DNA from 2 places in the Streptomyces sp. NA04227 genome. Region 1 is predicted to be linked to the other one. Evidence: riboswitches for the same ligand, from Rfam matches in the RefSeq annotation. Region 1 holds a riboswitch; the other holds the start of a gene.

The links. A riboswitch is a leader RNA that binds a small molecule or an ion and turns the genes downstream of it on or off. The one in region 1 is predicted to bind cyclic di-AMP.
Region 2: another riboswitch for cyclic di-AMP. It lies ahead of HUT18_RS18770 (M23 family metallopeptidase); the one in region 1 lies ahead of HUT18_RS27805 (M23 family metallopeptidase).

What each region holds. Positions count from the first base shown of each region.
Region 1 covers NZ_CP054918.1:6,552,339-6,559,962, forward strand. The annotation lists gene HUT18_RS27795 (pitrilysin family protein) at 1-433, shown strand, start outside; gene HUT18_RS27800 (pitrilysin family protein) at 442-1,812, shown strand; cyclic di-AMP (ydaO/yuaA leader) riboswitch at 2,017-2,198, shown strand; gene HUT18_RS27805 (M23 family metallopeptidase) at 2,212-2,994, shown strand; gene HUT18_RS27810 (GntR family transcriptional regulator) at 3,213-3,899, shown strand; gene HUT18_RS27815 (HPr family phosphocarrier protein) at 4,149-4,430, opposite strand; gene HUT18_RS27820 (bifunctional GNAT family N-acetyltransferase/acetate--CoA ligase family protein) at 4,608-7,559, shown strand; gene HUT18_RS27825 (DUF5998 family protein) at 7,610-7,624, shown strand, end outside.
Region 2 covers NZ_CP054918.1:4,400,537-4,408,160, forward strand. The annotation lists tRNA gene HUT18_RS18760 (tRNA-Met) at 557-630, shown strand; gene HUT18_RS18765 (PP2C family protein-serine/threonine phosphatase) at 962-2,089, shown strand; cyclic di-AMP (ydaO/yuaA leader) riboswitch at 2,312-2,456, shown strand; gene HUT18_RS18770 (M23 family metallopeptidase) at 2,468-3,517, shown strand; gene HUT18_RS18775 (PrsW family glutamic-type intramembrane protease) at 3,630-5,048, opposite strand; gene HUT18_RS18780 (hypothetical protein) at 5,212-6,021, opposite strand; gene HUT18_RS18785 (RNA polymerase sigma factor) at 6,018-6,572, opposite strand; gene trmB (tRNA (guanosine(46)-N7)-methyltransferase TrmB) at 6,689-7,624, opposite strand, start outside.

The DNA of each region.
Region 1 (7,624 bases):
CGGTCTGCTCAGGCTGGCCGGTGCGCCCTCGCTGGGCTGGCTGGACGTGAAGACCTCCGCCGATGTGGAGGTGCCCGACATCGAGGCGGCCGTGGACGAGGAGCTCGCCCGGTTCGCCGCGGAGGGCCCCACCGCGGAGGAAATGGAGCGCGCGCAGGCGCAGTTGGAGCGCGAGTGGCTGGACCGGCTCGGCACCGTGGCGGGCCGCGCGGACGAACTGTGCCGCTACGCCGTCCTGTTCGGTGACCCGCAGCTCGCCCTGACCGCCGTGCAGCGGGTGCTCGACATCACCGCGGAGGAAGTGCGGGAGGTGGCCAAGGCACGGCTGCGTACGGACAACCGGGCCGTCCTCGTGTACGAGCCCGTCGCGGCCGAGGACGCCGAGGCCGACCAGGACGCCGCCGGTACCGAGGACGAGGAGACGGCGAAGTGAACGCCATGATGAAGTTCCACCCGCAGCCCACCGCAGGCGACGCCAAGCCGTGGGCCTTCCCCGCCCCGGAGCGCGGGCGGCTCGACAACGGCGCCACCGTGCTGCGCTGCCACCGCCCGGGCCAGCAGGTCGTGGCCGTGGAGGTGCTCCTCGACAGCCCGCTGGAGGCCGAACCCGCCGGGCTCGACGGAGTCGCCACCATCATGGCCCGCGCCTTCTCGGAGGGCACCGACAAGCACTCCGCGGAGGAGTTCGCGGCCGAGCTGGAGCGCTGCGGCGCCACGCTCGACGCGCACGCCGACCACCCCGGTGTGCGGCTGTCGCTCGAAGTCCCCGCCTCCCGGCTCGCCAAGGCGCTCGGGCTGCTCGCCGACGCGCTGCGCGCCCCCGCGTTCGCCGACAGCGAGATCGAGCGTCTCGTACGCAACCGGCTCGACGAGATCCCGCACGAGTCGGCCAACCCGGCCCGCCGCGCGGCCAAGGAGCTGTCGAAGCAGCTCTTCCCCGCCGAGTCCCGGATGTCCCGGCCCCGGCAGGGCACCGAGGAGACGGTGGCGGCGATCGACTCGGCCGCCGTGCGCGCCTTCTACGAGAAGTACGTGCGTCCCGCGGCGGCCACCGTCGTGGTCGTGGGCGACATCGCGGGCATCGACCTCGACGCGCTGCTCGGCGACACGATCGGCGCCTGGACCGGCGGTGCCGCGGTGACCGGCAGCCCCTCGCCGGTCACCGCCGACGACACCGGCCGGGTCGTCATCGTGGACCGTCCCGGCGCGGTGCAGACCCAGCTTTTGATCGGCCGGGTCGGCGCGGACCGCCACGACCGGGTCTGGCCCGCCCAGGTGCTCGGCACCTACTGCCTGGGCGGCACCCTGACCTCCCGGCTGGACCGGGTGCTGCGGGAGGAGAAGGGCTACACCTACGGCGTGCGTGCCTTCAGCCAGGTGCTGCGCTCCGCGCAGGACGGCTCGGGTGCGGCGATGCTCGCCATCTCCGGTTCCGTGGACACCGCCTCCACCGGCCCCGCCCTGGAGGACCTCTGGAAGGTGCTGCGCACCCTCGCGGCGGACGGTCTCACCGACGCGGAGCGCGATGTGGCCGTACAGAACCTGGTCGGTGTCGCCCCGCTGAAGTACGAGACGGCGGGCGCCGTCGCCGGGACGCTCGCCGACCAGGTGGAGCAGGAACTGCCCGACGACTTCCAGGGGCAGCTCTACCAGCAGCTCGCCGCGACGGGCACCGTGGAGTCGACCGCGGCCGTGGTCAACGCCTTCCCGGTCGACCGGCTCGTCACTGTCCTGGTGGGCGACGCGGCCGAGATCGAGGAGCCGGTGCGTGCGCTCGGCATCGGTGAAGTGACGGTGGTCACCGGCCAGTAGGACCGGTCGCCGGTCCGTGGGCCGGCAGCGAACGGCCCCGGTGTCGGCACCGCCACCGGGGCCGTTCGCTGTCTGGTTTCTGGTGAACGCACCGCTATGTCCTGTGTGATGGGCGACAAAAGACCGAATCGGTTTGGTCGCACCACCTCTCCCGCTTAGCGTCCTTCCGGCTGTTCGTCATGTGCGCGCCGCATCCGCGGCACCGGACAGTCATCGCCGAGTCCCCCGAAGGCGCGAGCCGGGGGAGCCGGGGACCCGCCTCCAAGGGCCCTTCGCGGTCCGGGAGTTCAGTTCCTGGGGTGAATCGGCCGCCCTCGCGGGCGTCCGTAGGAGACTTCCTGCTCCGAACCCGTCAGCTAACCCGGTAGGCGAGAGGGAAGGAAGGGACCAGCCACACCCATGGCGATCACCCGTGCCCGCGGGAGACACCGCAGACCGAGCCGCCTCACCAGGACGTCCGCCACCGCGGCCGGTGTCGCCGCACTCACCACCGCCGGGGTGCTCGGCGGTCTCGCGGCACCCGCCGGGGCCGCCGAGGAGTCCGTCGAGCAGAGTGGACTGGCCGGGGCGATAGCCATCGACCGGGTCGGCACCTCTCTCGCCGAGCGGATCGAGGCTCAGGCCGAGGCCCAGGAGGCCGCCGCCGCTGCCGAGGCCGCCAAGAAGAAGGCCGCCGAACTGGCCGAGCGCCGCGCCGAGGAGGCCAAGCGCAAGGCACGCGCCGAGCGGGCTGCCAAGGAGCGCGCGGCACGTGCCGCGGAGCGCCGCCGCCTCAACGCCTTCGTCCTGCCCGTCGAGGGCTCGTACGTCTCCACCTCGTACGGCGCCGGTGGTGGCATGTGGTCCTCCGGCAGCCACACCGGCGTCGACTTCCACGCCGCCTCCGGCACCTCGGTCCGGGCCGTCGGCCGCGGCACCGTCGTCAGCACGGGCTGGGGCGGCGCCTACGGCAACGAGGTGGTGATCCGGATGCACGACGGGACGTACACGCAGTACGGCCACCTGTCCTCGATCGGGGTCGCGGTGGGGCAGTCGGTGACGCCCGGTCAGCAGATCGGACTCGCCGGTGCGACCGGCAACACCACCGGGCCGCACCTGCACTTCGAGGCGCGCACCGGTGAGGACTACGGCTCGGACATCGACCCCGTCGCCTATCTGCGCTCCCACGGCGTGAATCTCTGAGGCGCCGCTCCCGGCCGGGAGCGCACCTCGGTGCGAAATGCCACGAAAGCCCTCGGCCTGCCCGCCGAGGGCTTTTGTGTTGTCCAAAAAATATCCCCGGATTCCCCTTCGCCGTCGGAAATCAAGTCACACTGCAATAGAGTCGTCTAACGCGTGCCGGTGAGCGGCGCGCGCGACAAAGCAGAGTGTTTCGCGCGGATCAATGCGGAGGTCCGGTCATGCGCATTCCCGCGCATTCGGTGTGCACGGCGATCCGGGACGACATCGTCTCGGGGGTCCACGAGCGGGGCGGGCGCCTCACGGAAGAAGTCCTCGCCCGGCGTTACGGGGTCTCCCGGGTGCCGGTGCGCGAGGCCCTGCGCACCCTGGAGGCCGAGGGCTTCGTGCTCACCCGCAGGCACGCCGGGGCCTGTGTCGCCGAGCCGACCGAGCAGGAGGCCGCCGACCTGCTCGACATCCGTACCGCCCTGGAACCGCTCGCCGCAGCCCGCGCCGCCCAGCGCCGCACGGAATCCCATCTCAAGGTGCTGCGGGGCCTGGTCAGGCTGGGGCAGGAGCGGTCCGTACGAGGGCACAGCGAGGATCTGCGCTCACTGGGCGGCTGGTTCCACGAGACGCTCGCGCAGGCCTCCGACAGCCCCGGGCTCATCGCACTGCTGACCCAGCTCCGGCACAAGATCTCCTGGATGTACACGATCGAGGCGCCGCGGCGGCCCGCCGACTCCTGGGCCGAGCGCGGCGCCATCGTCGACGCCGTGGCCCGCGGGGACGCCGAGCGCGCCCGATCGCTGACCGCCCTGCACGGTGAGCGGACCGCGCCTTTCCACCGGCTGAAGTTCGCGCCGGACCGCTCCCGCGTGAGGAGTTCGCAACATGCCGTAAACACGGCGAGCTCTCCTGATTAACATCGCTACCGTATACAAAGAATAGCCAATTTCCCTGCAGCTTTTCTTGTGCTGTCCACAGTGATTTACCGAAGGGAATACGTGGCCTTGGCGGTGGTGGAGAACCGGCCAAAGTGCGTACGCATGCTGCTTTTCCCTCGACCTGTTCGCGCCTAATTCTCGCGAACAGGTGGCCCGGCGTGCCCGAAAGTCGCGGAAAGTGCTGCGGGAATCCGTACCCGGAAATCCGGCCGGTGACCGGGCGGGCCGTCAGACCGTCTCGGGCAGTTCGTCGAGGCCCTCCGCGACCAGCTGCGCCAGCCGGTCCAGAGCCTGCTCGGACCCCTCGACGTCCGAGCTGAGCACGATCTCCTCGCCGCCCATCGCCCCGAGCCCGAGCACCGCCAGCATCGACGCGGCGTTCACCGGGGCACCCTCGCCCTTGGCCACCCGCACCGGTACCCCCGACGCGGCGGCCGCCCGTACGAAGACGGACGCGGGACGGGCGTGCAGCCCCTGCGGCCAGCCGATCCTGACGCGACGCTCAGCCATCCGTGCCGCCCTCCGTGAGTACGTTCAGCTCCGCTCGACTCCCAACCCAGTGTGGCGCACCCGCCGCGTCCGCCACAGGAGGACGGGTGGGCGGTGCGGCGGCGGACCGCGCCCCCCGCCCGCACCCGCACCCGCGCGCACGGGTCGCCGCAGGCGGATGACCCTTACGCTGGGGCCATGCAGACGCCGTCGGACCGGCACATCTACCCCGACCACTGGGAAGCTGACGTGGTGCTGCGCGACGGGGGAACCGCGCGCATCAGACCCATCACCACCGAGGACGCCGACCGCCTGGTCAGCTTCTACGAGCAGGTCTCGGACGAGTCGAAGTACTACCGCTTCTTCGCGCCCTACCCGCGGCTCTCGGCACGGGACGTGCACCGCTTCACGCACCACGACTACGTGGACCGGGTGGGGCTCGCGGCCACCGTGGGCGGCGAGTTCATCGCGACCGTGCGCTACGACCGGATCGACTCGACCGGCCGCCCCGCCTCCGCGCCCGCCGACGAGGCCGAGGTCGCCTTCCTGGTCCAGGACGCGCACCAGGGCCGCGGAGTCGCCTCGGCGCTGCTCGAACACATCGCGGCCGTCGCACGCGAACGCGGCATCCGCCGTTTCGTCGCCGAGGTGCTGCCCGCCAACTCCAAGATGATCAAGGTGTTCACGGACGCCGGTTACCAGCAGGAGCGCAGCTTCGAGGACGGCGTCGTACGGCTGGCCTTCGACCTGGAGCCCACCGAGGCCTCGCTCGCCGTGCAGTGGGGCCGCGAACAGCGCGCCGAGGCCCGCTCCGTGCAACGGCTGCTGCGCCCCGGCTCGGTGGCGGTCATCGGGGTGGGCCGCAGGCCGGGCGGCGTCGGCCGCACCGTGCTCGGCAACCTGCTCGCCGTCGGCTACAAGGGCCGCGTGCACGCCGTGAACCGCGCTCTCGACCCGCAGCAGCACGAGCTCGACGGGGTCCCCGCCCACCGGAGCCTGAGCGAGATCGGCGAACCGGTCGACCTGGCGGTGATCTCCGTACCCGCCCCACAGGTCCCCGAGGTCGTCGCCGAATGCGGGGAACACGGTGTGCAGGGCCTGGTCGTACTCTCCGCCGGGTACGCCGAGAGCGGCCCCGCCGGACGCGAACGCCAGCGTGAACTCCTGCGCCAGGCACGCTCGTACGGGATGCGGCTGATCGGGCCGAACACCTTCGGGGTCATCAACACCGCGCCCGAGGTCATGCTGAACGCCTCGCTGGCTCCCGAACTGCCGCGGCCCGGCCGGATCGGCATGTTCGCGCAGTCCGGCGCCATCGGCATCGCCCTGCTCTCCAGCCTGCATCGGCGTGGTGGCGGCGTGACCGGTCTGACCGGTGTCTCGACTTTCGTCTCGGCGGGCAACAGGGCCGATGTCTCGGGCAACGACCTTGTGCAGTACTGGTACGAGGACCCGGACACCGACGTCGCGCTGATGTACCTCGAATCCCTCGGCAACCCGCGGAAGTTCACCCGCCTCGCCCGCCGCACCGCCGCCGCCAAGCCGCTGGTCGTGGTGCAGGGCGCACGGCACAGCGGGGTCGCCCCGCTCGGCCACGAGGTGCGCGCCAGCCGCCTGCCCTACGCGACCGTCTCGGCGCTGCTGCGGCAGGCCGGGGTGATCCGCGTCGACACCATCACCGAACTGGTCGACGTGGGACTGCTGTTGGCGGGCCAGCCGCTGCCGGGCGGTCCGCGCGTGGCCATCCTCGGCAACTCCGAGTCGCTCGGACTGCTCAGCTACGACGCCTGTCTCTCCGAGGGTCTGCGCCCGCTGCGGCCCCTCGACCTCACCACCGAGGCCACACCCGCCGACTTCCACCGCGCCCTGCGCGGGGCGCTCGCGGACGAGCTGTGCGACTCCGTGGTGGTCACCGCGATCCCCGCGGTCGGCGAGGACGGCGCGGGCGACGAGGCACTGGCCCAGGTCCTGCGCGCCGCGGCCGCAGAGTTCCCGGACAAGCCCGTACTCGTAGTCCACCTCGAACTCGGCGGTCTGGCCCGGGCTCTGTCCGCGGCGACCAGCACCGCGCCCAAGCCAGTGTCCGCCTCGTCCGCCCAGTCCGGGCCCGCTGCCCAGCCCGCGCCCGCCACCCAGTCCGGCCCCGCCGCACCGTCCAGGCCGCCGACCGAGGCGCCGACAGGGGAACCGACCGTGACGCCACCCCCGCCGCAGAGCCCGCCCACCCCCGGCGCCGCGGCCCCGGCAACCCCACCCCCGCCCGGCACCCGAGCCGCCCGTATCCCGGCCTATCCCGCCGCCGAACGAGCCGTACGCGCACTCGCCGAATCCGTCCGCTACGCCCAGTGGCGGCGGGACCAGGCGGCCGGGCCGGGGCGGGTGCCCGAGTACGAGGACATCGACGAGAACCGGGCCGCCGCCCTCATCGAGCACCTGCTCGCCCGCAGCGGCGCGGACCCGCGCGGCATCACCCTGGAGCCTGTGGACACCGAGGCGCTGCTCGCCGCCTACGGCATTCCCGTGCTGCCCGCCCCTGAGGCGCCCAGCGCCGATGCGGCCGTCGCGGCGGCGCGCGCCCTCGGCTATCCGGTCGCGCTCAAGACCACCGCACCGCATCTGCGGCACCGCTCCGACCTCGGCGGTGTACGTCTCGACCTCGCCGACGAACACCAGCTGCGGCAGGCCTACGCCGAGCTGACCGGCAACCTCGGCAGCGCGGCGGAACTGCGTCCCGTGGTGCAGCCGATGCGGCCCCGCGGTGTCGACACCGTGGTGCGCGCCGTGATCGACGCCGCCGCCGGAGCGGTCCTCAGCTTCGGGCTCTCCGGCGCGCCCTCGGAACTGCTCGGCGACACCGCGCACCGGCTCATTCCGGTCACCGACCGGGAGGCCCAGTCCGCGATCCGCGCGATCCGCACCGCACCGCTCCTCTTCGGCTGGCGCGGTTCCGCGCCCGTGGACACCGCCGCCCTCGAAGAGCTGCTGCTGCGTCTGTCCCGTCTTGTCGACGATCATCCGGAGGTGGTCGCGGTGACCCTGGAGCCGGTGGTGGTCGCCAAGGAGGGGCTTTCGGTGCTCGGGGCGAGCCTGCGCCTGGCCCCGCCGCCGGTACGCGGGGAGCTCGGTCCGCGCACGCTGCCCACGTACTGACCTGTGCACGCACGCACCGCAGTGGCCCGCGGGGGCCGTAGGATGGCCGCATGGCCAAGACCAGT
Region 2 (7,624 bases), 2.2 Mb from region 1:
CGCCGACGCGCCGGAAAGGGCTTTGGTTCGGCCTCCAGAGTTTTCGGCGGGGTTTGTGACCGTCCACAAGAGCGGGACCTCGTACTCGGGTCGGCGGTGCGTGTCGACGGCGGGTGTCGGCGGCGGTGAGTGCCGACGACGGCACCGGAGAGGGAGGGACCCTCCCGGGGACCGCCGGCCGAGGGCAGGGGGTGGCCGACGGCCCCCTTCCGCGCGGGTCCGTCTTCCCGCACGGTGCTCATCCAGTTCAAGCGTGTTCGGCGGCGCGGGGAAGGGTGCGTGCGCGCGGTGATGCGTGTGCGGACTTCACACGGCGTGTGCGGCGCGCACTCCGGCTCGCACTCCCCACTGCGCTCGCGCCGATCCGAGGGGGTGCGTGCCACCGGCCGACGGGCTCTCGGGACACCGGCCGACGGGGCTCCCGGGACACCTTCTTCCGGGCCCGGCCGTGGCGCTCCGCACGGGCTCCGAACGGACTCCGAACGGGCTCCGGACGCCGCCGCTCGTTAATCGGTACGAGGCACCCCCTTTGATGGCGTAGACTTCATTTCAACGACGCGGGGTGGAGCAGCTCGGTAGCTCGCTGGGCTCATAACCCAGAGGTCGCAGGTTCAAATCCTGTCCCCGCTACTGAAGGCCGAGGGCCGGAACCCGGAAACGGATTCCGGCCCTCGGTGTTTTTCGTGCCGTGCGGTGCACCGCATCGCGGTGCCGTGCAGTGCTCTGTCGCGCCGTGCCGTGCCCGCCTCGGGCCGTACACCCGTCCGGGCCCCGCCCGGTCGTCTCTGCCGGGCTTCCGGGAAACGCTGAAAGTGTTCTGTTGGCCCGGCCGCCGCGCGGTCGTCGAGACGGCGGGAGCCGCGTAGTGGGGAACCCAGGCGGTCGGGACGAGGAGCGGGTCCCGTACGCGGTCTCCCACGGAGCCAACGCCGACCCCGGTGTGCACCCGCCCCGCCGCTCGATGTCCCAGCTGTTCGTCCGCGCCCTGCCCGTCCTCCTGATCGTGCTCGGCACCGTCTACGACGCCCTCACGCCGCCGGTGTACAGCGCCCTGCCGATGTTCTCGGCCGCGCCGCTGATCGCCGCCCCCCTCTACAGCAGACGCGGCACCCTGGCCATCTCCGCCCTCGCCTGTGCGGCCGTGCTCGCCCTGCGGAACTACCAGGAGCACTTCTCCAACATCGAGGGCCGGACCGAGGTGGTCACCGTGGTGACCGTCTCCGTCCTCTCCCTCCTGGTGAACCGGGCCGTCCAGCGCGGCGGCGCGCAGCTCGCCTCGGCCCGCGAGATCGCCGAGGCCGCCCAGCGCGCCGTACTGCCGGAGCCGCCCGAGCGTCTGGACGGACTCCAGATCGCGGTGCGCTACGAGGCGGCGCAGGAGGGCGCGTTCATCGGCGGCGACCTGTACGCGGTGCAGGACACCCCCTACGGCGTACGGATGATCGTCGGCGATGTGCGCGGCAAGGGCATGGGCGCGGTGGCGACCGTGGCCGTGCTCATCGGCACCTTCCGGGAGGCCGCCGAACAGGAGGTCACCCTGGAGGCGGTGGCCCGCCGCCTGGAACACGCCCTGGCCCGGGAGGCCGCACTGCGCAGCGGCATCGACGGCTTCGAGGACTTCACCACCGCCGTGCTCGCCGAGATCGTGCACGAGGGCCGGGTGGTACGGCTGCTCAACCGGGGGCACCCCGGGCCGCTGCTGCTCGACGGCGACGGCGGGCTGCGCGTCCTCACGGCGGACCGGGCCGCGCTGCCGATCGGCCTGGCCGAGCTCGGCGGCGCGGGCGCCGACCGTGTCCAGGAGATCGACTTCCCGCTCGGCGCCACCCTGCTCTTCCACACCGACGGACTCCTTGAAGCACGCAACGCGGACGGCGTCTTCTACGACCCGGTGTCCCGTCTGGAGGGGCGGGTGTTCCCGGCGCCGGGCGTGCTGCTGGCCACTCTGGTGAAGGAAGTGGTCCGGCACACCGACGGCGGCGCGACGGACGACATGGCGCTGCTCGCGGTGCGGCGCCCGGTCACGGCGCCGCCCGACGACACAGGGGCCGACGACTCCGTGGCGGGGACGCGGAGTGACTTTCGGTGAGTGGGCGATGCCACTGAATAACAACTGACACACCGTCAGGAGATTGTGGGTTTGGGAAGTTGGCGAAAATCGCGTCCAACTCGCCCCATGCGGCACCCTTATGTCCGCAAAATTTCTTGCGCCGACGTCAAGGATCACGGGGAACTCTTGGAATACGGGGTCCGGGTCTATTAACGTTCGATAACGCAGCGCGGTCGTCACAGCCGTCACAAGGGTCGGCTCCGTGCTCATGCGCCTAATCCCGCAAGGGAGCCGGGGAACCACCTTTTTGGGGTGAATCGGTCGCCTTTCCTTCGAGGGGCGACGGTAGGAGACCTTCCTGCTCCGAACCCGTCAGCTAACCCGGTAGGCGAGAAGGAAGGAAAGGAGCACGCCTCCGTGGCGTCCAACGGCCCTGCCACCCGCACCGGTTACTTGCCCAGTGACGAGGACTACGGCTTCGAGGAGCCCCTCCCGCAAGCCGGGGAGTGGAATCCCACCGCCGAGTCCGTCCGCCCGGTACGCGGCAGACACCGCGTCATCAAGCAGCGGGGCGGCCTCGCGCGCAGCTCCACGGTCCTCGGTGTCGGTGTCATCGCCGCCGTGGGCGCGGGCGGCATCGCGACCGCACAGGGCGGCAAGCCCGCGGTGCAGATATCCGTCCCGGACGTCGCGAAGGTCACCGACTCCCTGCCCGAGGCCAAGTCCCTGCCCGGCGTGGGCTCGCTGGTCTCCGGCTCCGAGGAAGCGGCCGCCGACCCGGCCGCCGCGGCCCCGCTGAGCACCGCTGCCCGTGGCGTCTCGCCCGAGGCCGGTGAGAACCTCCGCAACCGCATCCTCCAGCAGGCCGAGCAGCAGGAGGACGCCGCCGCGAGCGCCGCGCAGCAGGCCGCCGAGCAGGCCGCGGCGAAGAAGGCCGCCGAGGAGGCGGCCGAGCAGCAGAGCAAGGCGAAGGCGGAAGCCGACGCCAAGGCCGAGGCCGCCAAGAAGGCGGCCGAGGAGGAGGCCCGCCGCAAGGCCGAGGCCGAGCGCCTGGCCAAGCTGGCCCGCAGCTACTCGCTGCCGACCTCCTCGTACACCCTCACCTCGCACTTCGGCGACGCCGGTTCGATGTGGTCCTCCGGCTACCACACCGGCCTCGACTTCGCCGCCCCGACCGGCACCCCGGTCAAGGCCGTGCACTCCGGCACCGTCAAGGAGGCCGGCTGGTCCGGCGCCTACGGCTACCGCACGGTCCTGGAACTCGAGGACGGCACCGAGATCTGGTACTGCCACCAGTCCTCGATGAGCGTCAGCGTCGGCCAGCAGGTCACCACCGGCGACGTCATCGGCCGCGTCGGCTCGACCGGCAACTCCTCCGGCCCGCACCTGCACGTCGAGGTCCACACCCCGGGCGGCACCGGCATCGACCCGCTGGGCTGGCTCCAGTCCAAGGGACTCAACCCCTGAGACACCCGCTGCGGCGGATGCGCCGAAGCACACGTACACGGCACACGGCACCTCATGGCGTACTCACGCCGTGGGGTGCCGTTGTCGTTGCGGTGCCCCACGGCGCCCGGGGTCACCAATGCCGTTGTCGCGGTGGCCAGTTGGGCGCGGCGTGGTGCGTCGGCGGAGGGGCCGGGGCCGGGGTCGGGGCCGGGGTGCCGGGCGGGTGGTACGCGTAGGGGTGCTGGGGCGGCGGGCGGTGCGGGCCGGTCTGCTGCTGGGGCCAGTTGGCGTACGGCCGGTGCGGGAGGCCCGGCGGCGGGCGGCCGTGCGGGCCCCAGCCGTGTGCCGGGTACGGGACGGGCGGCGGCTGCGGGGCCGTGAGGTGAGCGGCGTAGGCGAGGGCGGGGGCGGCGACCCGGCGGCCGCGCCACAGGCTTTCGAGGAGTTCGCGTTCCCGGGTCACGAAGTCGGCGTTCGCACGGCCCCGGCGGCCGCGTCTGCGCAGCAGTGCCAGGGCGGTGGCCCGGTGCGCGTAGTCGGCGACGGTACGGGCGGCCGCCTTGTCGAGCGCGTGCGCCGCGTACTCGCGGGCCAGGGTGCGGGCGCGCATCGAGCCGAGGGCGTACGGCTCCGGGGCGCTGAGCCATCCGGCGGCGGCGTAGGCGGGCAGTTCCTCGCGTACGGTGCGCAGTTCGCGCTGTCGCTGCCAGACGGCGAGCCAGGTGAGCAGGGCGAAGGCGGGCAGCATGAACAGCGCGTAGACAGCGAAGAAGCCGAGCGGGCCGAGCGCGGCGGAGCCGTTCCATCCGGCGTGCACCGCCATGGCGAGCAGCAGTCCGGCGAGCGGCAGCAGGGTGCGGCGCAGCCGGTGCCGTTCGGCGCTGAACGCGGCGAGCCCGAAGCCGATGCCGGTGAGCACCGTGAACAGCGGATGCGCGAACGGCGACATCACGATCCGTACGAAGAAGGTCGCGGCGGTGACCGAGGCGAGCCCCGAGTCGCCGCTGATCCGGTCGGTGCCGAAGGCGTTGCCGAGGTAGAGGATGTTCTCGGTGAAGGCGAAGCCGGAGGCGGTGAGACCGGCGATGACCACACCGTCGACGAGCCCGGTGAAGTGCTGTCGTCGGAACAGGAAGACGAGGAGTACGGCCAGGGCCTTCGCCGACTCCTCGACCACCGGGGCTATCACCGTGGCGGCCAGAGTGTCGGCACTCTCGGGGTCGGCGGTGGTCGTGGCTATCCAGCGGGCCGCGAAACTGTTCGCCAGGATCGCGATCAGCGCGGCGGCACCGGCGCCCCAGCCGAAGGCGAACACCAGGTCCCGCCAGGGCCCCGGCTGCACCCGGTCCAGCCACCGGAACGCGGCGAACAGCAACGGCACCGGCACCACCGCGAGCCCGAGCCCGACCAGGAACCCCTCGGTGCCCGTCTGTTCGCGCACCAGCGCCAGAATCACCAGCCCCGACACCAGCAGAACCGCCCCGGCCGCCCCCAGCCGCACCCCCCGCCGCTGCCACCAGCGCGCGTGCCGCACCGCCCCGCCGGACATCGCACCGGGCGGGGTACGGGACGGCTCGCCCGGCGGCTGCGCGTACGGGGGAGTGGCCACGGTCCGACCCTAACGAGGGGGTGGCGGGGGGCGCGATGGGGCGTGGGGTGGTGGGGCTGTTGGGGGCGGGCCTATGTGGGGGCGGCCGTGCCCCGGGGCCGGGTCACAGCCGGTCCGCGCCGAGGGTGCGAGTGGTGCCGTCGGCGAGGGTGAGGGTGAGGGTCACCGGGCCGTCCTCGCCCGTGCTGGGCCACCAGGCGCTCCAGCGGCCGTACGGCAGGGAGGGGATCTGCCCCACTGTCGCCTTGACGGTGCGTCCGTCGGCATGGAGGGTCACGCTCTTCACCTCCGCACCCACGGACCCGATGGCGTAGGCGAAGCGTGCGGAACCGTCGCCGCTGGAGTCGAAGGTGTCCAGGGTGACGCCCGTGTCGCGTACGGGGGTGGGCGGATCGACGGGGACGACGGTGCCGGTGCCGTCCCGGCCCGCCAGGCAGTAGGCGGACTGGCCACGCCTGGTGATGATCACCGAGACGGTGCTGCCGCGGAGGTCCGCGTTGCTGTAGTGGCCCGGGCCGTAGTCCCCGGTGACCTTCTTGGTGTCCTGGAGGCACTTGTACTCCAGGTAGACGGAGCTGCCGCTGTCGGCGCTGGTGACAGCGGTGGCCGTCTCGGTCCAGGCGCCGACTTCCGCCGGGGAGAGAGGGCCCGAACCGCCTTCGTCGGACGGGGTGGAGGTGGTGGTCAGCACAAGGGCCGCGGCGGCGAGCACACCGGCCAGGGCGAACGACGTACGGCGGACGAGGGGCCGGCGTACCCATGCGGGGGCCGGACGGGCGGGCCGCTGGGCGGCGGTGGTCTCGTCGAGCACGCTGTGCAGCAGGCGTTCCCGGCGGTCGGCCTCGGCCGTGGTCAGCGGAGTGCGCGGGGCCGGGTCGAGCTCGGCGAGACGGACGAAGACGTCGTTGCTCATGTCGAGGGCTCCTGTCGGGGCGTCAGGGACAGCGCGGTGAGCTCGGCGGCGGGGGCTTCGAGACGTTTGCCGAGGCGTCTTCGCGCGCGGGCCAGGCGCATGGTGTAGGCGGCGCGGGTGCAGCCGAGGACGGTTGCCGCCTCGCGGGCCTCCAACTGCTCCCACACATGCAGGGCCAGGACTTCCTGGTCCGCGGGTGCCAGTGAGCGCCAGGCGGCGGCGAGGTCGAGCCGGCACTCCACTTCCGCCGCGGGGTCCGTGGCCGTGCCCCGGCCGTCGGCGGAGACGGCGGACTGCTGGATGTGGACCTTCAGCGCGGACTGCCGCCGCATGCCGCGATCGGCGTTCAGCATGACTCTGCGCGCGGTCCCGAACAGCCAGGGGCGGGGGTTGTCGGGGATGTCGTGCCGACGGCGCCAGGCGGCGAGAAAGGTCTCGCCCACGATGTCGTCGACGTTCGTCGGGTGGGCGCGACGACGCACGAAGCGCAACACGTCCTCGTAATGGGCCCGGTACACGTCGGTGAACTGGTCCTCTGTTGCGATGGGCATGACTTCCTTCCGGTTCAGCCTCTGCCCCTACATGTCCGGCACCCGGACACCTGCAACAGGCACGACGGACGGCACGACCGCCGGTCGCGAAAAGAGCCTGCGCGCTCCTGCGGCCCCTACCGCTCCCCGTCGCCCTCCCCCACCGCCGACCCTTCGCGCGCCCGCGCCTCCTCCGGCTCCCGCACCCGGCGGAACAGCAGGTCGTGCACCTTGTGGCCCTTGGTCAGGCCTTGGCCCTCGAAGCGGGTGCGGGGGCGGAAGCCGGGGCGGGGGGCGAAGCCGCCTGAGGGCTGGGTGTTGGCGTAGGCGGGGTGGGCGGTCAGGACTTCGAGCATCTGGTGGGCGTACGGTTCCCAGTCGGTCGCGCAGTGGACCAGGGCGCCGGGCTTGAGCGAGGTCGCGACCAGGTCGAGGAACTCGGGCTGGATCAGGCGCCGTTTGTGGTGGCGCTTCTTCGGCCAGGGGTCGGGGAAGTAGACGCGCAGTCCGTCGAGGCAGGCCGCGGGCAGCATTTCGCGCAGCAGGATGATGGCGTCGCCGTTGGCGACGCGGACGTTGGTGAGCGCGTCCCGTTCGGCGAGCGCGAGCAGATTGCCCTGGCCGGGGGTGTGCACGTCGACCGCGAGGATGCCGGTGTCCGGGTCCGCGGCGGCCATCTGCGCGGTGGCCTCGCCCATCCCGAACCCGATCTCCAGGACCACCGGGCGCCCCTCGAACATCGCCGCCAGGTCCAGCTCACGGCTGCCGTCGATGTCGAAGCCCCACACCGGCCACAGCCGCCGCAGCGCGTCCTCCTGCCCCTGCGTCACCCGGCTCCGGCGCGGCTGGAAGCTGCGGATCCGGCGCTCGTAGTGCGAACCGGCCGGATCGGGCGCGGGGCCCTGCCCCTCGGCGAACCGGCGGCTGCGCGGCGGACGGCGGCGGGCGTCGGCGGCGTCCGCCTCCTCGGCCGCGCGGCCGAGGGTCTCGGTGGCCCGGCCCAGGCTCTCCCGGGCCTCGCGGGTCCGGGCGGCGTCCAGCGCCTGCGCGGCGGCACGGTCGTGGGCGGGTTC